Regions from separate parts of the Vibrio cidicii genome, predicted to be linked through region 2. Evidence: predicted binding sites of a transcription regulator. Region 2 holds the regulator's gene; each other region holds the start of a gene.
The links. The regulator CRP, encoded in region 2, controls carbon source genes, mostly activating them, when cyclic AMP is high. The targets are predictions, from matches to a motif close to TGTGANNNNNNTCACA.

Region 1 (10,257 bases), 1.1 Mb from region 2:
ACGTTTGTCTCTCAATCTTATTGCCGAAGGCGTTGAGTGCGAGGAGCAAGTTGAATATCTGCGAAATCACGATGTGAACTATCTGCAAGGATTTCTATTCGCTAAGCCAGTGCCTTTGTCTGAGTTCTTACAACAGCTTTAGCCATGTAGGCTTTGCTGTGGTCGATTGCTCAGAGCGACTACGCAACATGCTGAAACGCAATGCCCTGCGTTTTTTGCAAACTGGTCAGGGTAGCGATCACCTCATCCATCTCAAGCGGGAGGCCAAAGCGCTGCTTGAGGTTGAGCAGGAAGAAGATGTCTTCACACATCGCCTTTTCTGGTTCGTCACTGATTTTGGCAACGGGTGAGCGGTTACATTCCGCCATTTTGACCACCATGGAAAGCGCTTGATAGCGCTCACCTTGCGCATTTTGCCAATCGCCCATGTCATTGGCAAGGAAAGTACCAATGCCGAAGCTGATTTGCGCACGGCCGGCAAAGTACTCGCAGATATCCAGCGCGCGGGAAAAATCCAGGCCATCAGTAAAAATCAACGTTTTGCTCAACGGGTCAATACCAAGTGATTGATAGTGGCTGATGATTTTATCACCCCAAGTGAATGGGCAACCCGAGTCGTGCCTAACGCCAACATAAGCATGAGCTCTTTGTGGGTTGAAATCTTGCAAAAACGCATCAATACCAATCGTGTCGGTAAGTGCAATCCCCAAATGGCCAGAAAATGCCTCGAGCCATCTATCCAATGCCACGCGTTGTGAGTCCTGTACGTTGACGAGCGCTTGGTGAGCCATAAACCACTCATGCGCCACAGTACCAATTGGGGTGAGTGCAAATTCTTGGGCTAAATGGTAATTGCTTGTGCCGGTAAGTAGTTCAGGAACATGCGCGCGTAAGTAGTCCAACGTATCCCGTTGCACCTTGGCACTGAAACGCCGACGCGTGCCCATTTCAGAAAAACGGAAATTGCTGATGCGTCGCTGCTGCAGTTCATTCTTTAACTGGCTGATTTTATTCGTAAGCACTTGCTCAAACTGCGAGTAGGGGATGGTTTGCCAGTGGCGACGATTTCTCACTTCAGAGATGATGCTCATCACCAAGGTTTCGTACAAGATGGTTTCGTGCCATATCCCTTGGATAGCAACGCGCAGTTGGGATTGACCACTCTGGCTGGGTACTGTCTCAAGCACAACCTGTTGTTGCGGCACAAAACGAAAATGGCGCAGGTATTGGAGAAACTCGTTTGTTAAGTAAGGCGCTTGGTTTTTCAAGTATGTGATTTGTTCGGCTGTAAAGGTGAGCAGCGCCAGCTTTTCAATTTCTTGGCGAACTTCTTCAATCAAATCAGAGAGATCATCATCGGAGCGTACGATCAACTCATAACGTACCTGCGTTTCTGGGTAGAAGCGATACGCCGCTTGCATCATGTTGATTTTATACACATCGAGATCGAGAACGCTCTGAATGATCGGCGATTGAAAAAGTGCTGTGCTCATGAAATTCTCTCCACCCAAACTAGGTTAAGAACATCTTGTTTGTAAGTATGGCAGAACTCTAATCAACTCACCTTGGTTTGTCAAACTTTGTTATTAACTTGGAGTTGCCTTATTGACAAGGCTGCTGTAACGCTAAGTAGATAATGACCAGTGAGCGTAATCACTTTTTTGGTTACACGAGAATTGAGTGTGCTCGCAGTTAATAACAAAACGTTACTTTCATATTGACCTCAAACACCACCACCAGTAAGGTATTGGCAGAACAAGGCTTTGAGAGACGTCGAATGATAGTCACCATTGATATGATTTGTCTGAAATTGGGCGAAAATGGCTTAGAAGTGTTGCTGATTAAGCGCAACAATCCTGAGCGGCCTCAATTTGGTATGTGGTCGATTCCCGGTGGGTTTGTTTTTGAGCACGATTTGAGCGCGCAGAGCGGACAGGCCGCGGATGCGGATTTTGATTCAGCGAGAAGACGCATCTGCCGACAGAAAATTCACACTTACCCCCATTACATTAGTGAACCGATGGTGGACGGAAACCCAAAACGTGATCCAGAAGGGTGGAGTGTGACAATTGCCCATTACGCGCTGCTCAATAAAACTAATGTCGAACAGATAGATAATTGTGGCTTGTGCGACAAACAATTGGGTTGGTTTGCGCTCGAGCGGATTTTAAACGGTGAAGTGGCGTTGGCCTTTGACCATGCCGATTTGATTAAGCTGGCATGGACAAAACTCAGAGCAGCGATTGAATACACTTCGGTGGTGCTGTTTGCTTTGGAGAAAGAGTTTCTCGTCTCTGACATCATTTCTGCGTATGCCCAGTTTGGTGTGGAGGTCAATCGCATGACCATTAAGCGGCGCCTTATCGATACGGGAGTCATTGAAAGTGCCAATAAGATAGCCGCCAGTAGTAGAGGCAAAGGTGGCAAACCAGCCCAAGTTTATAGTTTGGCAGATAAACACGTGACCTATTTTCAAACTTGTCTACGTTAGACCAACGAGGAGAATCACCATGATTCGTATTAACAGAGCAACGACAGCCGCATTAGATGTGGACCCGCAAAAGGGGTTTAGCGAGTTATGTCCGTCGGAGTTGCCCGTCGCTGGGGCGCTAGAGATTGTTGATGAGCTGACACGCAACCATCAAAAAGCGAAACTGAAGCTCGTTTCGCGTGATATGCACCCTCCGGGCGCAGCGTGGGAAGCAAAAACGCCCGCCAACATGCTTGAGCCAGTGGGCTTGCCGGAAGTGGACATCAAATGGAACCCGCATTGTGTGGTTGGCACGCCGGGTGTCGAGCTGCTTCCGGGGCTTCCTGCGGTGCGCGAATACGACTTCCAGATCAACAAAGGTATCGATCCAGATGCGCATCCGTATGGCGCGTTTTATCACGATCAGGCCGAAAAATTATCCACGGGTGGTATTGAGTTTTTGCGCGCCAATCAAATTGATACGGTGATCGTTGGTGGTTTAGCGCTCGACTTTTGTGTAAAAAAATCGATTGAACAATTGATTGCAGCGGGCTTTCGCGTTGTGTTGAACTTAGCCGCCACTAAAGCTGTCTTTGCTGAATCGGCCCCCTCGGTGATTGAACAGTTGTGTGCTTTGGGTGTGACTTGTGTTCAAGATGCAGAGCAAATTGAACTGCTCTGAAGCCAGTGATTTTGACATAAATCACTGGGAGGTGGGGTGATGATGTGCATTAGGTTGCTAACACAAGCTACTGATTAAGTAAGAAGTTTTTCCTTGGTGAACAAAAAACAATCCATTGATATCGAAAATATCAAATAGATTTATTTGCTGATAAGTTCTACTTTATTGGTGAAAACATCTTTATGAGTGAATGCTTTATTAGTTTTTTTGTTGTAATCCTTCAAAAACCAACCTAAAACTGTGGGATTTTTCGTAGCACGGCGAGATTTAGATCAAATAAAAAGTTGGCGTAAATCAGAAGCTTGGCATACACTTTCCGATGTAAGCCCGATATGTTGTTGATTGGTAGGGCAAATTGGTTTGGCGCTACCTACGGTGTAGCAAGGTTTAACATAGCTTTGAGGAAAGTTTTTATGGCGCTCACAAAAGCCGATTTGGCAGAGAACCTGTTTGAGAAACTTGGATTCAGTAAACGGGACGCCAAGGAAACGGTTGAGGTGTTTTTTGAAGAGATTCGTAAAGCACTAGAAAACGGCGAGCAGGTGAAACTATCAGGTTTTGGTAATTTTGACTTACGTGATAAGAATGAAAGACCTGGCCGCAACCCGAAAACAGGCGAAGACATTCCAATCACAGCCAGACGTGTTGTTACATTCCGTCCAGGGCAAAAATTGAAAGCCAGAGTTGAGAATATAAAGCCTTAATCGATTTTCAAATACAAAGACCACGCAATGTGTGGTCTTTGTCTATTTAAGTTGGCCATTTCACCCAGTGTTTTACGCCGCTTCTAGATGTGTCGTCAAATAAGGTTGCCAAGCCTGTTGGTAAAGGTCTTTCGATTGGTTTCTCAGTTGTTTGATTGCGGCCAGCTCCATTTCATTTAAGTCGCGCTGAGCTGCCGAAGCTTGGCGCTCTATGGTTTGGATCTGCTCATACAGATCGTGCTCTGGGCCACTTTTCACATCCGCAATCGCTTTTAAGTGCAGTTGCACTTCGGCCACTAGGTTGGTTTTTGGCAAACGCACCAACAGGTTCAAATCACGGTAGCCTGACTCGGCTGGCGTCTTGAAGCGGTTTTTCACTTTCACAACGCGAGTTTCTCGTGATAACACCTCGTAAACACTCACTAAGCTAGCTACGTCATTGGCTACAATTGTTGCGCGAGCCAAGTCTGTGATTCGACTTGCATCTCCGTTCAACTCTAACGCAATTTTCTCTTTAGCACGTTGCGCCGATTTTACTCCGGCGAAGTAGGGGTGAGTATCGGTCAGCAGGGCTGTACTTTTGACAATGGTTTCCAACTCAAGCTGGGCTTGGTGCGCTTTACTATAAAGAATATCGAAGTCGCTATAGGGTTGAGTCGGTTGGGTGTGAGTTGATTGAATACCGTATAAACCACTCAGGCTGTGACGGAAAAGTTTAGAAGAGACTTGACCTTGGCTGTTGGCACGCGGCTCTTCTTGATTTGATGGAGCATTGGGAATAGCCGCAAATGCGGGGGCACGGCTCAGTAATAAAAGCATCAATGCGGTAGTACGAAGAAGCAAGCTCATTCACTCTCCTTAACTTGTTTGTCCTAGTAAACGGTGTAACTAAAGGCTAAAACACAAATCAAGCTATCTAATTAATTGGGGTGTGATGACGAAAAACAAGACCTAAGAGTCAATACCTTGTGTAACTGTGTTGCAAATCACGTTGTTATGGTTACTGACCTCGATGTCGTCGTTTCTGTTCAGTAGCCAATTTAACGTTGTTCGATTAACACAAGGTGAATGGCCTAACATTTTTCTGTTTTCAGCGCTTCTTTTTGGTTAGGCTAGGGCGAAAGTCACTTTAAAAGAAAGATAATATGAGAGATCCAGAGTTTTGGCACGGCAAATGGGCCGCTAATCATATCGGTTTCCACCTAGAAGACGTTAATCCGTTGCTGGTGCGTTTTTGGCAGGAAACAAAGCCTAAGCGCAGTGATCAGGTACTTGTTCCACTGTGTGGTAAATCGGAAGATTTAGCTTGGCTGGCGACAAAACATGACCAAGTCGAAGGCGCGGAGCTCAGCCACATTGCCGTTCGGGCGTTTTTTGCAGAGCACTTTTACACCCCGACGGTGACCACACTGTCAGGCCAGCATGAGCTGTATCAGTTTGATGAACTCGCCATTTATGCTGGTGATTTCTTCACGGCGCCGCTTTCCAAAGCCGATATCGTCTACGATCGCGCAGCCCTGATTGCGCTGCCCCAAGAGATGCGGCTTGAATACGTGCAGCGAGTGCGTTCGCTATTAAACCCGGGTGGGCGGATTTTGTTGATCACCTTGGATTATCCGCAAGAAGAGATGTCAGGACCGCCTTTTAGCGTTGCACAAAGCGAAGTAGAGCGTCTTTTCGCGGGTATGAAGGTGACACATCTGTTTGACGACATTGCCGATGAACGTCATCCGAAAATTGCGCAAAAAGGGTTAAGCCGTTTTGCTGAGCATGTTTACTTGATTGAAGCTACTGCCTAATTGAGTCGAAAGCAAAAAGGGTTGGCGAAATGCCAACCCTTTTCATTCGTGCAAATGGTATCGCTTGAAACGGTCTTAGTTTAGTAAATCACTTTCACTTTTTTCGCGCTGTCTATTGCGCCTTGAATCGCTTTTTCTAAACTTTGGCGACGAGTGAGGGCAACCCCAAGGCGACGACGCCCGTCGATATCCGGCTTGGCAAACAAACGCAACTGTGTTTGCGGCGCTTCCAGTGCATCGGCAATCCCATCGAAACGGATATTGTCTGATTTGCCGTTGCCAAGTACCACCGCTGATGCGGAAGGACCGTACTGGACGATTTTGCCAATCGGCATTCCTGTAAAGGCGCGTACGTGCAGGGCAAATTCCGACATTTCCTGAGAAATCATGGTCACCATGCCAGTATCGTGAGGGCGAGGTGACACTTCATTGAAGATCACTTTGTCGCCTTTGACAAACAGCTCAACACCAAAAATACCGTAGCCACCCAAGGCGTTGACGACTTCTTCAGCGGCGTACTCTGCGGCTTTAAGCGCGTTTTCTGACATGGCTTGTGGCTGCCAAGATTCGCGGTAGTCGCCATCTTCTTGGCGATGACCAATCGGCGCACAGAAGTGCACACCATCAGCGGCTCTTACCGTCAATAAAGTGATTTCATAATCAAAATCGATAAACCCTTCGACAATCACACGCCCTGCGCCAGTGCGGCCGCCTTCTTGTGCGTATTGCCAAGCCTTCTCAATATCTTGCGCAGATTTGATTACGCTCTGCCCTTTGCCAGAAGAGCTCATCACGGGCTTAACCACGCACGGGATGTTGACCGCTTCAACCGCAGCGACAAACTCTTCGTAGTTATCAGCAAAACGATACGGTGAGGTGACTAGCCCTAATTCTTCAGCCGCTAAGCGGCGAATGCCTTCGCGGTTCATGGTGAGTTTGGCGGCTTTGGCAGAAGGCACCACGTTTAAGCCTTGTTCCTCTAGCTCTACCAGTTTATCGGTAGCAATAGCTTCAATTTCTGGTACGACGAAGGCGGGCTTTTCCGCTTTAATGATTTTTTCCAGTTCGTCGCCATCGAGCATATTAAGCACATAGCTGCGATGGGCCACTTGCATGGCGGGAGCATCTGCATAGCGGTCGCAGGCGATCACTTCCAGACCCAAGCGTTGACACTCAATCGCCACTTCTTTGCCGAGCTCGCCTGAACCCAGCAGTAGTACACGAGTTGCTCCTTCACGGGTAGCTGTACCGAACATAGTTTGTTTTTCCTTAGAGAGTGAGAGCAGTAAGATAATCAGCGAGGGATGATACCCAAATTCACTGCCAAAGCAAACGTTTGCTGGTGCGGGCAAAAGAAAGCCCTGTGTAAAACAGGGCAAACGGAAATGGATTAGATATTGAGGTAAGTCACCGGAATATCAGGGTTGATTACTTCAAGAGTAGATTGGGTGCACGCAAGGTGGCTGATTTTGCCTTTGTGGCTCTCGACCAAAGCCGCCGACTGGATGTTGTCGAAGCGTTCACCATCAAGCAGCAGTTGCATCAAGGCCACTTGCAGCGGTGGGAGGCTAGGATTGAAAGCGGCGTTTTCCGCATAAGCACCCAGATAGGTTTTGCCGCTACGCACTTGCAGAGCGACACCGCTCAAGTTGTGTGTGTAGGGCGCATGGCTTCGATTCATCGCCGAGATGGCCGCTTTGAGCAGCTCGTCACTCTCGTCAGTGGAAAAACCGTGATCGACTTTCGTCATCAAGCCGGACTCAATGCCAAGGTCTGCCGGGCCAAAAGAATCGGGCAGGTAGTCGTGCAGTACTTTCTCGTCGCGCTGAGGTAGCTGAATTTTCAGCACTTTCGCCGTAGAGAGCTCATTCATAAACTGGCGGCAGTGTCCACAAGGGCTGAAGTTAATGGTGATGTCAGCAATGCCTTCTTCGCCTTTCATCCACGCATGGCTGATCGCCGCTTGTTCGGCGTGGACGGTTTGGCCCAGTTGTACGCCATTAAATTCCATGTTCGCGCCAAAATAGAGCTTTCCGGATAGACCGCGAACAATCGCGCCAACATAGAACTCTGAAATAGGGGCGTAAGAATAAGCCGCAGCGAAAGGCAACAGCGCGACACGCAGTTCGTTGTCTGCCAGTCCTGTCTTTTCCAATAGTTCATCGAACTGCTGTTTGGAAAGGGTCGCGTCAAAATGGTCGTCTGAAACGATAGGTGCAAGGTATTGAGAAATTGATGCCGGTGCGCTTGCTAGCGCTTGTTCAATACGACTCTTCATGATGAATCCTTGTTATTGCATGGAAGGATATTCTATGCGAACGACAAAAACCTACAGTGATACATCTCACATTTAAGGGTGCAACGAATTTGCACGTTGCATAGTTAGAGTGAGCTCACACATGTATTCGATTGCATTGAAAATAACTGTTAACGAGGTCGCAGTTTTTCCCAATGCGATTTTTATCTTTCAAAGTCTACAGTTAACACCAATATTGCCATTTTAGCGAGTGATTGACGGTTTAAGATCAACAGGTGCAGGCCCGAGAGTGGGCCTGACCATTAGTGATATGCCCAAATGGCTAAAGCGAAGAAGCAGGGTGCGAGAATCGAGGTAATCACGCCGCACAGGACCAGAGCAAGTGAAGAAAATGCGGCATCTCCAGGCTGCTTCTCCGCGCAGGTCGCGGTACCGAGTGCGTGTGACACCGTGCCCATGGTTAAACCACGTGCAATCGGGTGTTTTATGCCAATGAGATTGTAAATAGGATAGGCGAGAATCGCGCCAAATAAGCCAACCAGCAGCACGAGAATGGCAGCAACCGCCGCTTCGCCGCCCAACTGACTGGAAATTTCCATCGCTATCGGTGTGGTGACTGATTTCCCCAGCAAACTGGCGATTAGCGTGATGTCGGCGTGAAACAGCACAGCAATAGCGGTCGCGGTCATCATCGACATCACACTGCCGATCAGGCAAGCGAAAGTGATGATGCGCCAATTGGCTTTGATTTGCGGCAACTGCTCGTAAAGCGGATAAGCCAGTGCTACCACTGCGGGTTGCAGCATGTAACTGATCCACTGGTTGTCGGCGTAATAGCGTTCAAACGGGATTTTCAGATAAGTAAGCAGCGGGATCAAAATACCGATGCTGATCAGCAAAGGGTTCGCCAACGGCTTGTTGATTTTTATCGCCAGCCAGCGGGCAAAGAAAAACACCAGGAGAGTAACCAGTAACCACATATCAGCTCTCCTTATGCAAAACGCGATCAAGTAGCCAAGAGAGGCTGACTAAAACGATCAAGGTGCCACCAATCGCACTGGCTAAAATGGGTAGCGCGTTGGCGAGTAACAGATCGAAATGCTCCATTAAACCCACGCTGATTGGCACGAAAAGTAAAATCATGTAGCGGATCAACAAACTTGCGCCCGGCTTGACCCACTCGACTTTGACCAGCCCACTCGCCATGGCGAGAAACAGCACCAGCATGCCAATCACGCTGGCAGGAATGGAGGTTTCTAGCCAGTGGGAAATCGCCATGCCGATGTTGAGCGAAAGAAAAATAAGGCCAAATGACAACATCAGGTCAAGTAGGGTTTTCAAAGAGAATTTCATCTTGAGTAGAAACACACTGCTAAGTCAACGCCGTATGGCGCTCGATAATTATGAGATCAAGCTCTCAGTATAGCGGTAAACCGATTTCAATATCGCTATTTTCTTTTCATCGCTTTCGTGCTCATGCACCAAGTTTTCCAAATTGAGCATGTACTCTTCAATACGACTTTCGAAGTACTCTCGGCAATGGTTGGCCCAGCGACGTTGTTCGCTCTCATTCAATGTCCACGGATAGTTACGCGCACGATAACGAAACAGCAGCGGATCAATGCGCTTGTCGTTAAAGGTGATGTCGAGCGCAGCGAGGTTGTTTGGCTCGGTTTGACGAATAATATCCATCGCGGCGCGATCGGCTGGTGAGAAGAAACCGTCGTACAACTTACTGTCGACATCATCACTATCGGCAAACTCGCGTTCAATGGAAAAAAGTTGCACCAATTTTTCCCGCACTTCTGGGTGTTGACGTATCTGCGCTAAGTTGGCCAAACACTGCTCGCGGTCAATACCAATATTCGCCGCATTTTCTGCTGTCAGCGTTTTCGCAGGAGCCAAAATGGGACATTTATTGAGATGCACCAATTTCACTGGTACTGGCAGCAGCTCGTCAAGATCTTCTCGCTTGGTGTAAAGGCGTTCGTGTAACTGCTCGGCGCTTAGCTCAAACAGCGGCTGTGGATCTTTCGCCAAATCGATCACGATCACAGCGTTGTTATTGGTCGGATGCCAAGCCAAAGGCACCACCCAACTGGTGTACTGACATTCACGGCCAAGCATGCCGGATACGTGCATCAAGGGGGTCATGTTGACGATATCAATCAGCGCATTCAGCTTACGTTTATGGCGCATGTTGAAAAAGTAATCAAACAGTTTCGGCTGGGCCGCTTTGAGCTTTTTGGCCATCTCAATCGTGGCAATAACGTCGGCCATCGCATCGTGCGCGTTGCTGTGTTCGATGCCGTTGGCGACGGACAGATGCTCCAATTTGAAGCTGG
Region 2 (10,257 bases):
CTCGCACGACCGCGACTTTCTTGATCCGATCGTCAATCGCATCATTCATATCGAAAACCAGAAGCTCAACGAATACACCGGCAACTACTCTTCGTTTGAAAACCAACGCGCGCAAAAGCTGATCTTGCAGCAATCGATGTTTGAGAAACAGCAGAAGCAGATGGCGCACATGCAAAGCTACATCGACCGCTTCCGCTACAAAGCCTCTAAAGCGCGCCAAGCGCAAAGCCGCATCAAAGCGCTAGAGAAGTTGGAAAAGGTGCTGCCAGCCCAGTTTGATAACCCGTTCAGCTTTGAATTTCGCGAGCCCACAGCGCTGCCAAATCCAATCATGATGATGGATGAAGTCTCCGCCGGTTACGGTGATAAACTGATTTTGCAGCAAATCCGCCTTAATCTGGTTCCCGGCAGCCGCATTGGTCTGCTTGGGCGCAATGGCGCAGGTAAGTCGACCTTAATCAAACTGCTCTCGGGCGAGCTCAAAGCGCAAGGTGGCGATTTGACTTTCTCTCAAGGGGTCAAAACTGGCTACTTTGCGCAGCATCAGTTGGAAACGTTGCACCCAGAAGAGACGCCACTGCAACACATGATGCAGATAGCGCCCGACAAAACCGAGCAGGAACTGCGTAACTACCTGGGCAGTTTTGGTTTTCATGGCGACAAAGCACTGGAAAAAGTGGCGCCCTTTTCGGGCGGCGAAAAAGCACGCTTGGTGCTGGCCCTGATTGTGTGGCAAAAGCCCAACCTGTTACTGCTCGATGAACCGACCAACCACCTTGATCTCGACATGCGTCAGGCGCTGACGTTGGCCTTGCAAACTTTCGAAGGGGCGATGGTGATTGTTTCGCACGACCGCTACTTACTGCGTGCCACTACCGACGATCTCTATCTGGTGCACGACCGCCAAGTGGCTCCCTTTGATGGCGATCTCAACGATTACTACAAGTGGCTGACAGAGCAACAGAAAGCCGAACGCAAAGAAGCGCAAGCCGAGCTGCCAGCCAAAGATGGCAACAACAGCGCGGCGGCGAAAAAAGAGCAGAAACGGCGTGAAGCGGATTTTCGTAAACTCACTGCGCCAATTCGCAAAACGCTGACACAGCTTGAAGCGAAGATGGATAAGCTCGGGCAAGTACTGGCCGAGGCTGAACAGCAATTGTCAGATAACACACTGTATGATGGCGAAAACAAAGCTAAACTTACTCAAGTACTGGCCATTCAGGCGCAAAACAAGAGTGCGCTGGAAGAGGTCGAAATGGAATGGATGGCCCAGCAGGAAGTGCTAGAGCAGATGGAACAGGAGTTCAGCAGTCAATGAGCAATCAACACGCCCCACCTTTACTTACGCTTGAGCGGCTGTGGCAATTCAGCCTGCAATACTATGGCGTGAAAGAGGTAAAAGCGGCGTGTTTGAGTTTGCAAAATCAGTTTAACGGCAACGTTAACCTGTTGCTGTTGCTTAAATGGCTGGATGAACAACAGCTCAGTTTCGATGAAGAGGAGTGGCACAAGTTGCAAAGCTGCTTAGGCCGCTCCGAAACGCTGCTGCATACCTATCGCGAATTACGTCGTCAATGCAAACAGCATCTACCTGATACTCTCTATCGCGAAGCGTTGCAGTTCGAGCTGCAATTGGAAAAACAACAACAAGCTGATCTGGTCGAGTGCATTAACACTTTGGCTCTGCGCCCCAATCATACAGAACCACTCACCCAGGTCTACTGCCGTCATTTAGGCGCAGCTCACCTCTACGCGGCATTTAAACCGCCCTCTGCCCCGTTGGCAAAATCTAGCTAGTTTCTGTGATCCCGAGCCCGAGTTATCGAGTACGTTTCTGCGGAACATTGACCCGCCTAAACAATCGAGCCTTAATAAAGTTGGCTCAACGTTGAGAAAAAGAGAGCGACACACGCAGCAGACATCACAACGCGTATGACGAGCCCGCAATGGAACCATGAGTGAAAAGTATGACTCAATTTACTGCCGCAAAAGGGATCAAAAACCCCCACCTGCAAACCTTACTGCCCCGCTTTATCCGCAAAAAAGCACTGTTTGAACCTGTTTGGCAAACGCTGGACACCCCAGACGGCGACTTTCTTGATCTCGCGTGGAGTGAAGATCCTAGCAGTAAAAATGCGAGTAAAAAGCCACTCTTTGTGCTGTTTCACGGCCTGGAGGGCAGCTTTTTTAGCCCCTACGCCAACGGCCTGATGAACGCCTTTGCCAACGCTGGCTGGCTATCCGTGATGATGCATTTTCGCGGTTGCAGCGGCAAACCTAACCGCCTCGCACGTGCGTATCACTCAGGGGAAACCGAAGACGCACGCTATTTTTTACAGCACCTTCAGCGTCATTTTCCGCAGAATCGCAAAGTGGCACTTGGCATCTCACTTGGTGGCAACATGCTGGCCAACTACCTTGCCACTTATCAAGACGATCCTCTGGTGGACGCCGCCACCATCGTTTCCGCGCCACTGGATCTCTCGGCTTGCTCAGAACGTATCGAGCAAGGCTTTTCTCGCGTCTATCGCCGTTACTTGCTCTCGTCACTGAAAAAGAACGCCCTACAAAAGCATCACCTACTATCAAATGCGTTGGCGATATCGCCACATTCGATCAAAAAGCTCACTCGCTTATATCAGTTTGACGATCTGATCACCGCGCCACTGCACGGGTTTAAAAATGCGCTCGATTACTACCAGCAGTGTTCGGGTTTGCACAAGTTACGTGAAATCCGCATTCCTACACAGATCATTCACGCCAAAGACGATCCGTTTATGACCGATGCAGTGATCCCCAAATTTGTCTTGCCCGACAACATTGACTATCGCCTGTTTGATCACGGCGGCCATGTCGGCTTTTTAACTGGCAGCGCGCTGCATCCCCGCTTTTGGCTAGAAGAAGCCTTGCCGAGCTACTATGAAAGCTTGGCGGTTTCGGCATAATAGCGCGGCATTTCCTTATTGAGCATAAAGTAAAGAGGTATTTATGATCATTCCTTGGCAAGAGATCAGTGCCGATGCGCTGAGTAATTTGATCCGCGAATTCGTTCTGCGTGAAGGCACTGACTATGGCGAAAGCGAAGTCTCATTAGAGCAAAAAATCGAGCAAGTAAAAACCCAGCTCAAGCGAGGTGAAGCGGTGATCGTTTTCTCAGAACTGCATGAAACCGTTGATATTCAGCTCAAGCAAAAATTTTAGTTGGCCGAGATTTTTACCGCACCTTATCCCATGACAAGCACGTGGAACGTGTTATAGTGGCCAAACGATTGCACATGCCGGAAGCCACATTCCGGCCCGACAGGTAAGTACTACAACGACAGGGTTTGTCATGTCAGCAAAGCATCCAATCATCGCCGTCACAGGTTCGTCCGGTGCCGGCACGACGACAACGTCAGAAGCATTTCGCAAAATGTTCAATATGATGTCCATCAAGCCAGCTTGGATTGAAGGGGACAGTTTTCACCGTTTCACTCGCCCAGAGATGGACGTTGAGATCCGTAAAGCGCGCGAGCAAGGTCGACACATCAGCTACTTTGGACCACAAGCCAACGATTTTCCTGCCCTGTCGGAGTTTTTCCGTCAGTACGGCAAATCGGGCACTGGCGAAGTGCGCCGTTATCTGCACACCTTTGACGAAGCCGTGCCTTACAACCAAATGCCCGGTACCTTCACACCCTGGCAAAAGCTGCCCGAAAACACCGATGTGCTTTTCTATGAGGGGCTGCACGGCGGGGTGGTTGATGGTGAAGTCAACGTTGCGCAGCACGTGGACTTTTTGATCGGCATGGTACCGATCGTCAACTTGGAATGGATTCAAAAATACGTGCGCGATACGCGTGATCGCGGTCATTCGCGCGAAGCGGTAATGGATTCGATTGTGCGTTCAATGGACGACTATCTCAACTACATCACCCCGCAATTTTCACGCACTCACATTAACTTTCAGCGCGTGCCGACGGTGGATACGTCCAACCCACTCAATGCCAAAGGTATCCCGAGTTTAGATGAGAGTTTTGTGGTGATTCGCCTGCGCGGCATCAAGAACGTCGACTTCCCCTATCTATTGGCGATGATCGACGGATCCTTTATGTCGCGACACAATACCTTAGTGGTGCCGGGAGGCAAAATGAGTTTCGCTATGGAACTGATTGTACAGCCAATCCTGCAACAACTGATTGAAACAGGCAAAATTGGCTAAAATTTGAGGCCGGTTCACGCTTACTTTTCATACCGTGATCATGTGCACAATTTTGCGTAGAAAATCCCATTCTCGACACGATTAAAATCAAGAAATCGTTTTCGAAAAAGGATACTATTTCAAACCGAAACACAAGATAGCTTGCAGCATCAATCAAGAGCTCTTATTCTAGCAAGTCAATAACAAGGCTTGGCTAAAATATGGATAGCGGCAAGCGTACCCTGCAGAGGAAGTGAGATATTATGGTTCTAGGTAAACCTCAAACCGACCCAACACTAGAGTGGTTTCTTTCACACTGTCATATTCATAAGTACCCTTCAAAAAGCACGCTGATCCACGCGGGCGAAAAAGCAGAAACTTTGTACTACATCGTGAAAGGTTCTGTTGCCGTGCTTATCAAAGACGAAGAAGGTAAAGAAATGATTCTTTCTTACCTGAACCAAGGTGACTTTATCGGTGAGCTAGGCTTGTTTGAAGAAGGCCAAGAGCGTACTGCTTGGGTTCGTGCAAAATCTCCTTGTGAAGTGGCTGAAATTTCATTCAAGAAATTCCGTCAGTTAATCCAAGTCAATCCAGACATTCTTATGCGCTTGTCGGCGCAGATGGCAAGTCGCCTACAAGTGACCAGCCAGAAAGTCGGAGACTTGGCGTTCTTGGACGTGACTGGCCGTATCGCTCAGACACTGCTGAACCTAGCAAAACAGCCTGATGCGATGACGCACCCAGATGGCATGCAGATCAAGATCACTCGTCAAGAGATTGGTCAGATTGTTGGTTGTTCACGTGAAACCGTTGGCCGCATTCTGAAAATGCTGGAAGAGCAGAACCTGATCTCTGCGCACGGCAAAACCATTGTTGTTTACGGGACTCGTTAATTTCACGCCAGAAATCGACGTTCAAATTGCAAAAAGCCACCCTGGGTGGCTTTTTTTGTTCTCGCGATACGTCTTAACCGTTGGTGCTTTCAAAGATCTTATCTGCCGACGCGGCTACAAAGCCTGGGTACAGATCGCCATTTTCCATCGGGTAGCGTTTGGCAAACTCGTAAAAACCACCGGGAATGATTTCACTGCCTTCAATAAACTGCACTGCCACTTTGTCTGCCATCGTGGAAGATTGCTCCAGCAGCACTTCCGGTGTGCCCTTCACTTCACCACCAATTTCATTGATGGTAAAACCCGCTTGACGTAAGTGATCGTTCACACCTTTCACCGAGTCAAATGCTTTGAGCTGATTGACACTGACCGTAAAGTGGTTCGCGCCGTAACCATGCGCCGCCAACCAAGAGGCATATTCACTCTCTTTTGCCAGCGTTTGATAGTCCGCAAAGCTCAACTCCCACAAGCGACCTGCGGAAAGGAACTCGTGGCCTTGCAGTTGGCTCGTATCCACTTGAGCAACCAATTTTTTCACAATCGCTTGCAGCGCCTCTGAGCATTCATCGATTTTCAACGCACTGATAAAGACTTTAGGCTGAGTCGGATCAGGATGCTCAAAATGTTTGGCCACTAATTTTTTGCTTTCAAACAGATAGTCGCCACACGCTTTGTAGCCTAATTCGATAAACGGCTTCGCCAGCGTTTCAATGCCCAGCGGCTCGACGTTAAACGTTCGTAGCGCGATGTGGTCGTTGATCAGGGCTTCATCCTCTTGCAATAGTCGATGCACTTTTGCCGCGGAAGGACACAGGCGTTGAATATAGTCGTTCCATAGCGATTCAAATAACACAGCTGGCGTCATAACGCCTCCTTGTTGTATCGGTTCACATTATCAGAGTATTGGGAGTGGATTGCGGCGGTGCGTGCAGACATCACCGCCGCAATCCTCAACCTGTGACGTTCATTGTTTGAAAGCAAACAAGCCTGCGCGACTCATGGCTCGAAGCGGCGCAGGTCAGAGACCTAAAGGTCGTTATCGTTATTAAAGTTCAACACCCGGGCTGAGCGTGGCGGGCAGTTCCGTTTGCGCCCCTTCCATTGATGCCATTGGGTACGCGCAATAGTCGGCGGCATAGTAAGCACTCGGACGTAAGTTACCCGACGCACCCGGTCCGCCAAATGGCGCATCACCACTAGCACCTGTCAGTTGGCGGTTGCGATTAACAATGCCAGCACGGATGTGATCGACAAAGTACGCCCACTCGTTATCGTCGGTCGAGACTAAGCCAGCCGACAAACCAAAGCGGGTGTCATTCGCCAGCTCAACCGCACGCTCGAGGCCTTGATAGCGCACCACTTGCAGCAGTGGTCCAAAGTACTCTTCATCAGGCAAATCCGCGATATGAGTGACATCAATAATCCCCGGTGAAACAAAGGCGGCCTCGCCCGCTTTGGCTTCAATTAAGCTTTCACCGCCGAGCGACTGCAGATTGGCCTGCGCGTCTAAGATAAAGCGCGCGGCCGCCTGCGAAATTTGTGGCCCCATAAAAGGCGCAGGCTCGGCAAACGGCTGGTCGACTTTAAGCTTTTGCACCGCTTCCACCAGACGAGTAATGAGTGCGTCGCCTTTTTCACCCAACGGCACATACAAACGGCGTGCACAAGTACAGCGCTGACCAGCACTGATAAATGCCGATTGAATGATGGTGTAAACCGTCGCCTCGAGATCGCCGTACTGCTCTGAAATCACCATCGGGTTGTTACCGCCCATTTCCAGTGCCAGCATTTTGCCGGGTTGACCAGCAAACTGACGATGAAGCAGATGACCCGTGTTGGCGCTGCCAGTAAACAGCAGGCCATCGATGCCTTTGGACTGCGACAAGGCAATCCCAGTCTCTTTACCACCTTGTACTAGATTTAGCACGCCACTTGGCAGACCCGCTTCTTGCCACAGTTTCATCGCAAGCTCTCCCGTCCAAGGCGTTTGCTCAGACGGTTTAAACACCACGGTATTGCCAGCTAATAACGCAGGCACAATGTGGCCGTTTGGTAAGTGCGCTGGGAAGTTATACGGGCCAAAGACGGCCATCACACCCAGTGGGCGGTGGCGCAAGACAACTTGGTTGCCCGCCGCTTCTTTTTGCGACTCGCCAGTGCGTTCATGATAAGCGCGGATCGAAATGGCAATTTTGCCTGCCATTGCCGCCGCTTCGGTGCGCGTCTCCCACAGCGGTTTGCCAGTCTCTTTGGCAATCACTTGAGCAATCTCTTCGCTGCGCGCTTTGACACGCTCGGCAAAGGCCAGCACGTAGGCTTCGCGCTCGGCAAACGTGAGCTTCTTCCAACTCAGAAATGCGTGACGCGCCGCTTTCACTGCTTGCTCGACTTGCGGCTCAGTGGCACCTTTGCCACGCCAAACCACTTGGTTGTCATAAGGCGACAAGGAGGTGAACTCTTCGCCTTGCCCTTCTACCCATTCACCTGCAATCCACTGTGTCATCGTCTTTCCCTTAATCATTACTGCGCTAGCATGCGGACGTATTCGCCATCTTCAACCATCAGAGCCTGTGCCACTTTCGGTGACAAAATCACACTGGACGAGGCTTGGTCATAGGCGGCTTTGGCTGCCGTGGCGCGGAAGTTTTCAAATGAGGTATTGGCTATTAAAAAGTCTTGCGAGCTGGAGTGCTCCGCAACGCGCACTTTCGCTCGCACTGAGTGACGTACCGATTCAATATTACGCAGGTCACACTCCACCGTGGGGCCGCCATCAAAGATGTCAACGTAGCCACGGCTGGTAAAACCTTCTTTCTCAAGCAGCTTGAGCGCTGGACGAGTATTTTCATGCACCACGCCGATCACCGCTTGCGCTTCTGGGCTTAGCAAGTTGATGTAAATCGGCAGCTTAGGCATCAAATCGGCGATGAAGCCTTTTTTGCCGATACCAGTGAGGTAATCCGCCATGGTGAAATCGATGGAGAAGAAATGGTCCTGAAGCCATTGCCAAAATGGCGAGTTGCCATTGGCATCCGACACACCACGCATTTCGGCGAAAATGGTTTTCGAGAAGCGATGCGGATGCTCAGCCATCATCAAAAAGCGGCATTTCGACATCAAGCGACCGTTGAGTCCTTCACGGAATTTTTCCCGCAAGAACAAGGTACAAATTTCACTACAACCGGTGTAGTTGTTGCCAAAAGTGAGCAGCTTCACCACATTGTTGACGCCAAGTTTTGGCGAGGAGTGGACAATTTTGCTGATGTGGTACGAGTAAAAAGGCACGTCCCAGCCAATCGCCGCTTCAATACCTGTGGTTCCGGCAACTTCCCCGCTTTCGGCATCAAAGCCGACCATCAGGTAGCCTTCATCGCCCGGCTCACCAACGTTGTGTTTGGCAAAGCTGTATTCAGAGTGTGTAATTCGATTGGTTAACAGTTCTTCATTAACCGGCAGAGATGTAAATCCGTGTCCCGATTCCACTGCACAGGTGTGCAGTGCGTCATAGTCCGACATTGCAATAGGGCGAACAACTAGCATCAATACTCCCTCCAGATGCATAGAAGGCCCTAGGTTTACTACCTAGGAAGTGATGTAGACGCCCGTCGCTTCCTGGACAGGCGTCTGTTTGAGAGGCGTTTAAACCAGAGTGGCGATTGCTTTATCCAGTTTCGCCAAGCCTTCTTCTATTTCTTGTTTGGTAATCACCAGTGATGGGGTGAAACGCACAACGTTCATGCCCGCCACCAGCACCAGCAGTCCCTCTTTACCCGCAGCAACCAAAATGTCGCGTGCACGGCCTTGCCACTCTTCATTGAGCGCCGCGCCGAGCAACAAGCCTTTGCCACGGATTTCAGAGAAAATCTGATATTTATCGTTAATTTTGCTTAGCCCTTCGCGAAACAGTGCTTCGCGCTCTTTCACGCCTTGCAAGGTTTCTGGCTTGGAGACTTCTGACACCACCGCTTCCGCGACCGCACAAGCGAGCGGGTTACCACCGTAAGTCGAACCGTGCGTGCCCACTTTCATGTGCGCGGCCAGTTTTTCTGTCGTCAGCATCGCGCCAATTGGGAAGCCGCCACCGAGTGATTTGGCAGTGCTGAGAATATCAGGCGTCACACCAAGGCCTTGATAAGCATAAAAATCACCTGTACGTCCGTTGCCCGTTTGCACTTCATCAAAAATGAGCAGGGCATTGTGCTTGTCGCACAGCTCGCGCACGGTTTGCACAAACTCAGGCGTCGGTGGCACGATACCGCCTTCCCCTTGCAGTGGCTCCATCATCACTGCACACGTGCGATCGGAAATGTGCGCTTGCAAGGCATCGATATCGTTGTAAGGCAGATGCGTCACATCGCCGGGTTTTGGACCGAAACCATCCGAGTAAGCCGCTTGACCACCGACGGTAACAGTAAAGAAAGTACGTCCGTGGAAACCTTGTTTAAAAGCAATGATTTCAGATTTTTCTGCACCGTAAACGTCCGCCGCGTAACGACGAGCCAGCTTCAGCGCAGCTTCGTTCGCTTCTGCACCCGAGTTGGCAAAGAAGACGCGCTCGGCAAAACTCACTTCGGTCAGTTTTTTCGCCAGTCGCAGTGCGGGCTCGTTGGTCATGACATTGCTTAAATGCCACAGTTTACCCGCTTGCTCCGTCAGCGCATTGACCATAACCGGATGACAGTGGCCCAGACAACTCACCGCGATTCCGCCCGCGAAATCGATGTATTCCTTGCCGCTTTGATCCCAAATACGTGAACCTTCACCTTTCACTGGGATCATCTCCATTGGGTTGTAGCAAGGCACCATCACCTCATCAAACAAACCACGATCTACTTTCATTTCCACTGTCATTGCACATTCCTTCTTGATACCGCACGCCTAGCAGAGAGCGAATCCAACCGACTGTGACTGGCCGGCAAATATTGTTTTGCATTTAAGCTGATGCGGCATTGTATTTACAATTAATTAACGAATTCAATAGTGAAATATTCTTTTTACAACCCGGAGGAATACCACATAGTCACTATCTATGATTATTTATGCATCATGTTCCGCAAATTATGAAGCATTTTTTTAATCGAGCAACAAATCACTTGGTTTACTGGCAAAATGGGAAGGGAAAAGCAAAAAGTGGCGAATAGTTTTGCACTTCGCCTTGGCTGAAAAAAAGATGAAGAAAAT
Region 3 (10,257 bases), 1.4 Mb from region 2:
CTACTATTAGCCACTTTAGCCATGCCTATTTCTGGTGTGGTGATGAATATTGGGGCAGGACGGGCGCTCGAGGTATTTGGTTTCACCTTAGTGACTGCCAGTGAAAAAACGCCATGGATGCAAGAAGTTGGCTCAGTGATTCACCACACCGCGCCGCCGATTATCATCGCGATACTGCTGGTGCACATACTGGCGGTATTAAAACATCAATGGGTGGATAAAGACGCGACCATGGCTCGCATGCTTGGTCGTGGCTAACATCAAACACCTTCCTCAAGCGAGCCATCGGGCTCGCTTTTTTTGCTCATTTTAACGTCAACCAATACTTTGCACTTGCGGCAGTTAATGCTCATAACTTGAACTCACTTCACACAAACCAGCCAAAGCAATCGATTACATATTAACCCCATCAATATGGTGATGGTTTTATATACGGAAATTACTTTTATAAAAACATCAAGCGAGAAAGTCATGCTGAAAAAAACCTTACTGGCGGCAACCGTCAGCGTACTGAGCGCCTGTGGTGGTGACTCGGGCGGATCTGCCGATACACCTGCTACACCACAAAACCGCCCACCGTCAGTTGAGCTGGGCCAAGATATCACCACCGAACCTTTACTACCGATCGAATTGCTGGCTCAACACAGTGATCCTGATGGCGATGTACTGACATTCCAATGGCAGCAAATTGAAGGCCCTACTCTCAACCTTCAAGGCATCGACAGTGAACAACTTACCTTTGAGACACCTCAAGTGGTGGTTGATACCCGTTATGCCTTCCGATTAACCGTCACCGATCCGAAAGGGCAACAAGCAACCGACACCGTTGCCGTCACGGTCAAATATCAACCCGATAACAGTCAAAACCAAGCGCCTGTCCTTTATCTTGAAAAACCTTTTGCGGTGCAAGAAGGAGCCCAAGAAGTACGCTTACACGCCAGTGCTACCGATAGCGATGGCAGCATAGCCAATATCTATTGGCAGCAACTGAGTGGACCAACAGTCACACTGTCAGACCCAACCTCATTTAATCCCACCTTTGCGGTTCCCGACGTCGATAAAGACGAGCTCATTCAGTTTGATGTCAAAGTCACCGACAATCTTGGCGCCAGCGCCAAATCTGGTCAGGTGATTACGGTGCACGCCAACAACGGCAACCAAAGACCCGTCGTTTCACTTGGTGACAACCAAACGGTCCAAGAAGGCACCCCATTGACAGTAACGGCCAACGCGAGTGACAGCGACGGTACAATTACAGAGTACAGCTGGGCGCAATTATCAGGACCAGAGGCAAGCCTGAGCAACGAAGATAGCGCTGAAGCTCAACTGACTGTCCCCGCGTATCAGCCCGGGGCTGCCAATAAAATCCGCATTTCAGTGCAGGTGGTTGATGATCAACACGGGCGCAGTGTGAGTTCGGTAGATCTCACCATTGTGCCCAAAGATGGCAGCTTCTCTTCGATCCGCTATCGTGACCCAGAAATGCAACGCTGTGTCGAAAACCTGCGAGATCATCATCACTGGAGCGCAGTCACCGACGTGGTGACTCTTGAGTGCCCTATCAGGTATGAAATCAGTACCACAATGGATCTCGCCGCTTTTCCGAATCTTCGTAATATGATCATCCGCTCACCGAAACTCAGCGATTTCAATGCCAACTACACCCCTGATATTGAGCAACTTACCCTGTATCTCAGTGCGTTGAGTCATGTCGACCTGAAACCGCTGGCCGACTTACAAAGCTTGAGAATAGAAAAACTCGCACAGTTGCAAAGCCTTGATCTGTCTTACAGCAGCGCACTGACTGATTTAGACATTCGTGAATCAAAACTACCTGCGCTCGACTTAACCGCCACAACCGCGTTGGAAGCGGTCGCAATTCGCTCCACGGAATTGGCCACGCTGCAATTGGCTGACATGCCTTCTTTGCAGCGTTTAATCTTGACGCAGAACCAGTTATCTGAGCTCAATTTGACTAAAATGCCAGCTCTGATTGCGTTGGCCGTCAATGGTAACCAGCTCGCTGCACTTGATATGTCCGAGCTCACCGCGCTGACGACCTTCTCCGCATCCGATAACCAACTCACTGCCCTTACTTTTGCTGAGGGGATTCCGCTGAAAATGCTCATCTTGGATAAAAACCCAATCAGCACGTTAAATCTGCGTCCTTTTGTAGAGCTGGAACAACTATGGGCCAGTGACACCAAGCTGAAAGCGCTCGATTTCAGCCACAACGAGAAACTGACAACCTTGCTAATGGAAAAGGTGCCAAGTTTGACTCAGCTTACTGGTGATGTAACGCAGTTGCACAGTTTGGATATCAGTTACAGTGGCGTGACCAGTGTGGATTTTGCCGCGCTGAACAATCTAGAAATACTGGGAGCATCCGGCATGAGTCTCAAGCAGTTTGATGCGAGTAAGCACCCTAAGTTGCAACAATTGATGTTGGCAGACAACCAATTGTCGACGCTGGATATCTCCGCTAACCCTGATCTGGTCGTGCTTGATGTACAAGGGAACCAGCTCAAAACGCTGGATCTGACTCACAACCCTCAAACCTTTGAGCTGACCGCAAACGACAACCAGTTAGGAAGCGTGACATTGCCAGAAGGCAGCCGACTCACTTACCTCTCTTTAGCTAATAATCAGTTGCAAAGTGTGGATGTGGTTAAGGCGATTAACGTGTTTGAAGTGGAACTAAACAATAACCCCTTGACCAGCCTAGATATTGGTGAGCTGCTCCAGCTAAGAGAGCTGGATATCTCCAACACGCCGATCAGCGATTTTGAGTTGGCAGTATCAAGCGGCTTCTGGTGTTTGGTGGCTGAAAACCATCAGTTCAGCATCGCGATGCAAGAGAAAGTAGCGGAGTTTGCTGCGCAATCTGGGCATCTGTTTTCCACGCTGCCCCGCGGAGATCTAAACGTAGCCAGTTTTTGCCACCAGCAGTCACAGTAAACGTGCTTTACGGCTGAAACACATTGACCATGCACCATCAAATAAGGGAGGCTTGCGATAGGCAAGCCTCCCTTATTTTACTAGCACAATCTGGATGAACCTTGTGGCTAGGCGGCTTATGCCACCTGTTCGGTTTTGATTGGCGCGGCCATTTTCGTTTCAAAAAACGTCTCATGCAGGGCACAGATCGCTTTGCGATACTCTTTGTCACTGACCACAAACTGCACATTGACGTTGCGCATGGACGAGTGCAGTGCTGCTGGCGTCACGCCGTTACTCATTAAGCAGCTCACCCCTTTGGCCAGCGTTTTATTGGTATCCATTTGCGAACCTATGGCGGAAATCAACGCCACCATACGCCCTTTTGTCGACGCTTTGGGGTAGCGCTTTTCCGCTTTGTACAGCACTTGGTTAAGATTTTCTGCACTGCCACCCAGATAATAGGTGATTGAGTTAGCGTTCATCTCTTTACCAATCAAACTCACTCGTGCCTCGGAGATGATTTCCATCAACTCATAACTGACATTATCCACCTGACCGACCATGGTTTGGTCAAAAAGATGCAGAGCAAATACCTTCTCTTTACCTGCAATGATCTCCACTTTCTCCGTTTGTGGTACGTAGTCTGCCGAGATCAGCGTGCCCGGATGTTCAGGTTCAAAAGTGTTTTTGATCTGCAGTTCAATGCCACTTTCACGCAGACCCGCCGCCGCATTAGGGTGGATCGCTTCCATCCCCAAATTCGCCAGTTGATCGGCAACATCATAGTTGGTGTGGCCAATGGGTAACACTTTGCCCGGACCTACCACACGCGGATCGGCGGAGCTCAAATGGTACTCTTTGTGAATCACCGCCAGATCAGCATTGGTGAGTGAGGCAATACGGCTAAAGGTCATCTCGCTATAACCGCGATCGTAGGTGCTCATCAACCCTTCTTTACAGTACGCGTAGCCCGTGACGATTGGCAGCTCTTGTGTCAGGTCGATGCTGGCAAACGCCGTGTTGATCGTCTCATCCAAAGATTTGGGTTCTTCGGTATTCCAGCCCGAGAGATCGACAAAACGCGCGTTGATGCCGACGCTTTTTAACTTGAGCGCAGTATTAAACGCGCTATGCGCTTCACCAATTGAGGCGAGAAACTCGCGAATTTGCGGCAAATAGTGGCGCAAAGAAAACTGCCCATACTGGCAGGTTTCTAAAATATTGGTAATGCAGTTACGCGCTTCAGCGATGCGCGAACGGATAAATTTGTCAGCACGCAGTCGATTCATCGGATCGGCAAAGATGTTTTCATTCATCAGCAGCATGCGCTGCTCCACTTCACACAGCGACTCCTGCCACTCGTCGTTGCGCTTGGCAATGTGTTGGTAAACGCCCGGTTTGGCGGTTTTTTTGCCTTCGAGGAGCGCATCAGTCATGCCGCCGTAAGCCGAAACGACAAACACACGATGGTAAGGATTGGCGGGGCGCAGGATGATGTTGTCTAACACAGCGTCAAACGCTGTCATTGAAGTACCGCCGATTTTTTCTACGGTATAAATCATGAAGATTCCTTGGTTAGTTACTAACGTGGGGAGAGGGAGAAGAAGTGGAACAGCAAGGCGCTCCACTTCAAGGTTGAATCAGTCAACCAGCGGATAGACGCCGTGCTCGTCGTGCACCTCTGCGCCAGTGATTGGCGGATTAAACACACACGCCATCACCATCTCTTTGTCTTTGTAGGCGCGCAGGAAATGTTCGTCATGCTGATCGAGGATGTACAAGGTGCCGGGTTTGATTGGATAGGTCTTGCCACCCACCACTTCGATCTCGCCTTCACCTCTGATGCAGTACACCGATTCAAGGTGGTTTTTGTAGTGGATATGGGTTTCGCTATCTTGATAAATCGTGGTGATATGGAACGAAAAACCCATATTGTCGTCTTTAAGTAGCATGCGCACACTTTCCCAGTTTTGTGCGACCACACGACGTTCGCTGTTTTGGCACTCTTCTAGCGTTCTTACAATCATTGTTCTTCCTTAGTTAACCGACGTTTTTAAAATGGCTGGCTGCGACGGATTCGACCGCCTGTTCGAAGATCTCTAGCCCTTGTTTGAGCTCGCTTTCGGTGATGGTCAGAGGTGAGAAAAACTTCACCACTTCATCATTTGGCCCGGCGGTTTCAATCACCATTCTTTTCTCAAAGCAGTCGGCAGCAATGGCTCTGGCAACTTCACCGTTTTGGCACTCAATACCACTCATCATGCCTCGCCCTTTTTGGCGTACGAACAGTTCCGGAAAACGCTGCACCGTCCGAGTGACAACGTCACTCACTTGCTGGGCACATTGCTGAATGTGACGGCTAAAGTCATCATTCGACCAGTAGATTTCCAGCGCGCTGGTCGCGGTGACGAAGGCGTGGTTATTACCGCGAAACGTGCCGTTGTGTTCACCGGGTTTCCAAACATCAAGCTCTGGTTTGAGCAGCAGCACCGCCATCGGTAAACCATAACCGCTGAGCGATTTCGACAGCGTCACCATATCGGGCACGATGCCCGCTGGTTCAAAGCTGAAAAACGTCCCTGTGCGACCACAACCGGCTTGAATGTCATCGACAATCAGCAAAATATCGTGGCGCTTACAGAGCGCACTAAGGCGTTTAAGCCAAGAGGTCGACGCGGCGTTTAAGCCCCCTTCCCCCTGCACGGTTTCTAACAGCACTGCCGCTGGTTTATCCATACCCGCAGAGTTGTCACCGAGCATGGTTTCAAACAGCGCCAGCCCGTCGACACCCGCATAGCCTTCAAACGGAATACGAGTGATGTTAGGCAAAGTCATGCCCGCGCCTTGGCGATGGTGCTGGTTACCTGTCGCCGCCAGCGCTCCTGCGCTACAGCCGTGAAAACCATTGGTGAAAGCCACCACATTGCTTCTGCCTTTCACTTTACGCGCCAGTTTTAGCGCCGCTTCCACCGCGTTGGTCCCCGTTGGACCTGTAAACTGCATTTTGTAGTTAAGCGATCTAGGTTGCAGAATTATGCGTTGGAAGGTGTCCAAAAAGGTGGCTTTGGCACTGGAGTGCATGTCTAACCCGTGGGTTAAGCCGTCCATTTCAATGTATTCGAGTAGCGCTTGTTTTAGCACAGGGTTGTTGTGGCCGTAGTTGAGAGATCCTGCACCGGCAAGGAAATCTAAGTAGCGCTCTCCATTTTCCGTTTCCAGCCAACACCCTTTAGCTTTGTGAAAGACCACCGGAAAGTGGTTTGAATATGAACGAACGTTGGATTCTTGCTGAGTAAAAATATCCATGTTGAGACCGTTTTTGATTCCTATTTATTGAGGAGTGTCTAGCGGAATACGATAGAGGTATTCCGTATCGTGTTTGCCTTTAAAATGGGCGTCTTCATCGAGAAAAGTAGTTACTTTGCCTCGTTTGCCGTGCTGCTCATCCAGCTTTTCAAACAGCGCCCAAGAGGCTTGATTTTGTTCGGTAATGGTGGTTTCGACCGCTCGAACCTGTTTAAGCTGCTGGCGATTGAGTAGCTTGTCGAGCATGCGAAATGCCAAGCCCTTACCGCGATAGCGAGGCGCCACCGCAACTTGCCAAACGAACAGTACGTCAGGCTCTTCCGGTTTCTGATAGCCGGAGATAAAACCCGCGACATCGCCTTGGTGTTCGGCAACGATGCAGGTTTGGCGAAAGTGGGTCGATTGCAGAAAATTGCAGTAGGATGAGTTCATATCCAGTGGCGGACAATCGGCGATCAAACTGTAGATCGCATCGCCATCGGTCACTTTCGGTTGTCTAAAGGTCCATTTATTGGCTGAGTGTTGTGCAATTTCAGGGTACATCACCCAGGGAGCAGAAGTAATCATATGCAGATACATTTCCATCGAGCTCTAATTAAAATTCCTATTTATTATGGCCATTATCGGCGGTTAAAAAGCAAATAAATGGCCTTTTCATCGCCAAAAACGTGATTATTATCACATAAAATAACCCATAAACGCAAACTAAATAATTAGAACACAAAACTTTAATCTAACAACAAAACGCTCATTAAGAGATGAGGGAAGATTCTCTAATTGGCTTGATTACTCAGAAAAATCCTTTATACCTTAACGTTAAACACCTCATTTCGTGACCTTGATCACACTTAACAGGATGGTTGTCCGTTTTTAAAATAATTCGTACTCTAAATTTATTATCCTAATCAGAAGGGGCCACTCTCAGAAAACAATCAAGACAAAACAATTGGATATCGATATGCGAATTTTACTCACTCTGATCGCGCTGATGAGCTTGCTCGTGCCAGCCATCGCAGAAGAGCAAAGCTATTCACAAAGCGAACTGCTCGACCGACCACTGATGGAAAGGTACATACTGGATGAACTCAAAGCGCTGCGCCAAGACCAGCAGGATTTGGAAAGACGCCTAACGGTACAGATCACCGATCGCGAGCTGTCGGTGGCGGATAAATCACTCAACTATGCCAACGTCACGGTCACCTACTTTTTCTACATTATCGCCGGGGTTGCGTCGCTGATCGCTTTTGTCGGTTGGCAATCGCTGCGTGAATTCAAGCACAACACCAAAGAGATGGCCGACAAGCGTTTGGAAACCATTGCAGAAAAATACGAAAAGAAGTTCATCGCGCTTGAACGAGATTTGAAGCGCAAAACTCGCATCATCAGCGAAAACAACCGAGAAATTGAGATCATCAACGAGATCCACAATTTATGGCTGCGCGCACAAAGCATGCCTACCGCAGAGCAAAGAATCGATGTGTACGATGAAATTCTTGCCATTCGCCCGGGCGATTTGGAAGCGTTAACTTATAAAGCCGACGCTGCGATGGAGATCAGAGAATACAACTGGGCACTGAGCCTATGTAATCGCGTGCTGGAGATGGACAACACCAACGGCCCGGCGCTCTACCAACGTGCTTGTGCCTATTCGCGATTGGGGGTAGAAGAGCAAGCGATTGAAGATCTGCAACGTGCGATTGACGCCAGCCCTTCCATCCGCGATTTGATCAACAACGAGCCCGATTTAGAAAGCTTGCAGGGCAATCCGCATTTCGACCGTCTGTTGAGTCGCAATAGTGAGAGAATGACGCAAGAAGGTAACTTGGAATAAAGCAATGGGCGCAGCGGAACACGCTGCGCCCCTGTAAAAGCAGAAAGTTTAGATCGAGAGCGGCAACAGCTCCATGCCTAACACACCGCTGATGCTCATCACTACCAGCAGCGAAATTTTAAACACCGAGCGCGCCCAGCTTTCGTAATTCTGCTGCGTCACAGGTTTAAAGGTGACAAGAAGCCAATAGCCACTAACCAACGACGCCACGGCCAGATACTCATACCCCGCACTGCCAAGAGCAAACAAGGCGAGCGCAACAACGGCAAACGCCACCACATACGCTTTCATGTGGCGCTGCGCTTTTTCAATCCCGTCAATCACAGGCAATACCGGAATGCCCGCTTGGCGATAGTCGTTTAAACGGAACATGGCGATAGCGTAGGAGTGCGGCATTTGCCACAGGCTGAACAAGACAAACAGCAGTACGGCTTCAATATCAATGTAGTTGGTCACGGCTAAATAGCCGACCAGTGGCGGTACGGCACCAGAGATGCTGCCCACCAGCGTGCCGTACACTGAGGTGCGTTTGTAGATCATGGTGTAGAAAAAGACGTAAAACACGTAGCCAAGCAGCACGATCACCGTCGAGAGTGGGTTGACCAAGGTATACAAGGTGGCGGTCCCCGCCAGCAGCATCACCAAAGCGTAGACAAACGCGTGGTCGCTGTTGACTTTACCCAACACTAAGTCGCGCTTCGCAGTACGCGCCATTTTGACATCGATATCGCGATCAAAAATATTGTTGATCACGCAGCCAGAGGCAATCACCAGCGCTACGCCAAATAAGGTTGGCCCCATCAGTCCCCAGTTTGCGCCTTCCGTTTTTGCAGCGAGGAAAAACCCCGCTGCAACGGAAATCAGATTACCGAAAATGATGCCTGGCTTAGTAATAGACAGGTAACTTTTCAGCATCTCACACCTTTAACATCATGTTTTGATGCAAGTGCCACATGATCCACAGAGAGCCTGCGACCAGAATAAGCACCACAATCGCACTGAACACTAGGGAGACCATGTTCCAGCGGCCATCTTCACTTTTCACTTCCATGTGTAGGAAGTAGGCAAAGTGAACGACGATCTGCACCACAGCACAGCCAAGGAGCACAGCGTAGGTTACCGCTTGTGGCAGGCTTTGTGACCACGCAAAGTAGAAAGGGATCACGGTTAGAACCAGTGCAAACACAAACCCTTTTACGTAATCGCGCGCACCTGTATCTGCATGTTGATTGCTCATTACATTACTCCTAACAGGTAAACGATGGTGAAGACACAGATCCAGACGATGTCGAGGAAGTGCCAGAACAAGCTCAAGCATTGGAAACGCGTTTCCATCATGGCATTGAGACCTTTAGTGCTCAGTTGGTGGTAGCACACCGCCAGCCAGATCAAACCAAAGCTCACGTGCAGACCATGTGTGCCCACCAACGTGAAGAAAGCAGAGAGGAACGCGCTGCGCTGCGGGCCAAACCCTGCTGCAATCAGGTGATGAAACTCGTAGATCTCCATGGCAATAAAGCCCAAGCCGAGCAAGAAAGTGATGGCGAGCCAACGCTTCATCGTCGTCACATCGCGACGTTTCATCGCAATCATGCCAAAACCAAAGGTGATACTGCTCAGCAGTAGTAACATGGTTTCGGTGAAAACGAACGGCAATTCAAAAATATCTTTGCCGATCGGCCCGCCCGCATTGGCAGAAACCAACACGGCGTAAGTGGCAAACAGAGTGGCAAACAGAATGCAGTCACTCATCAGGTAGATCCAGAAACCGAATAGCTTGTTGCCACCGGTATCGTGGTGATCGTGAGTGTGAGCATCAGCGTGCATAGGTCACCTCCATCTCATCTTTCTTCTCTGGCGCGTTGTGAGCCTGCTTCGCTTGTGCCCATTTTGCACGTCGCTCAGCTTCAATCGCTTTGATTTCGTCCACTTGCACGTAGTAATCCACGTCGTCGTTGTAGCTATGTCTGATACAGGTGATCACAATGCCGACCAAGCTTGCCGCCGCCAGCCACCAGATGTACCAGATCATCGCAAAGCCAAAGGCCATTGCCCACGCGGAAACATACATCCCCGTTGGGGTATTTTTCGGCATGTGGATTGGCTCATACTCGACCTCGTTCATTGGATCAAACTCACCACGCTGCTTCTGATACCAGAAAGCATCAATCTCGTCGCCT

Region 1: the regulator CRP is predicted to act here: its motif matches at 8,038-8,053, upstream of cdd (cytidine deaminase).
Region 3: the regulator CRP is predicted to act here: its motif matches at 7,078-7,093, upstream of ectA (diaminobutyrate acetyltransferase).

What each region holds. Positions count from the first base shown of each region.
Region 1 covers NZ_CP035921.1:3,146,245-3,156,501, forward strand. The annotation lists gene EWA64_RS15290 (EAL domain-containing protein) at 1-142, shown strand, start outside; gene pncB (nicotinate phosphoribosyltransferase) at 180-1,493, opposite strand; gene EWA64_RS15300 (NUDIX hydrolase) at 1,778-2,491, shown strand; gene EWA64_RS15305 (isochorismatase family protein) at 2,511-3,152, shown strand; gene ihfA (integration host factor subunit alpha) at 3,566-3,856, shown strand; gene EWA64_RS15315 (RelA/SpoT domain-containing protein) at 3,929-4,705, opposite strand; gene EWA64_RS15320 (thiopurine S-methyltransferase) at 5,002-5,655, shown strand; gene purT (formate-dependent phosphoribosylglycinamide formyltransferase) at 5,736-6,911, opposite strand; gene cdd (cytidine deaminase) at 7,046-7,933, opposite strand; gene EWA64_RS15335 (LrgB family protein) at 8,215-8,892, opposite strand; gene EWA64_RS15340 (CidA/LrgA family protein) at 8,894-9,265, opposite strand; gene sbcB (exodeoxyribonuclease I) at 9,314-10,257, opposite strand, start outside.
Region 2 covers NZ_CP035921.1:2,000,742-2,010,998, reverse strand. The annotation lists gene EWA64_RS10210 (ABC transporter ATP-binding protein) at 1-1,318, shown strand, start outside; gene EWA64_RS10205 (TIGR02444 family protein) at 1,315-1,797, shown strand; gene EWA64_RS10200 (hydrolase) at 1,968-2,945, shown strand; gene EWA64_RS10195 (YheU family protein) at 2,989-3,201, shown strand; gene EWA64_RS10190 (phosphoribulokinase) at 3,332-4,201, shown strand; gene crp (cAMP-activated global transcriptional regulator CRP) at 4,444-5,076, shown strand; gene EWA64_RS10180 (DUF1338 domain-containing protein) at 5,150-5,941, opposite strand; gene astD (succinylglutamate-semialdehyde dehydrogenase) at 6,122-7,579, opposite strand; gene astA (arginine N-succinyltransferase) at 7,597-8,616, opposite strand; gene EWA64_RS10165 (aspartate aminotransferase family protein) at 8,716-9,927, opposite strand.
Region 3 covers NZ_CP035921.1:147,537-157,793, forward strand. The annotation lists gene EWA64_RS01370 (cytochrome b) at 1-258, shown strand, start outside; gene EWA64_RS01375 (leucine-rich repeat domain-containing protein) at 472-2,958, shown strand; gene EWA64_RS01380 (aspartate kinase) at 3,075-4,502, opposite strand; gene EWA64_RS01385 (ectoine synthase) at 4,581-4,967, opposite strand; gene ectB (diaminobutyrate--2-oxoglutarate transaminase) at 4,981-6,246, opposite strand; gene ectA (diaminobutyrate acetyltransferase) at 6,271-6,813, opposite strand; gene EWA64_RS01400 (tetratricopeptide repeat protein) at 7,205-8,077, shown strand; gene cyoE (heme o synthase) at 8,126-8,992, opposite strand; gene cyoD (cytochrome o ubiquinol oxidase subunit IV) at 8,994-9,314, opposite strand; gene cyoC (cytochrome o ubiquinol oxidase subunit III) at 9,314-9,904, opposite strand; gene cyoB (cytochrome o ubiquinol oxidase subunit I) at 9,894-10,257, opposite strand, start outside.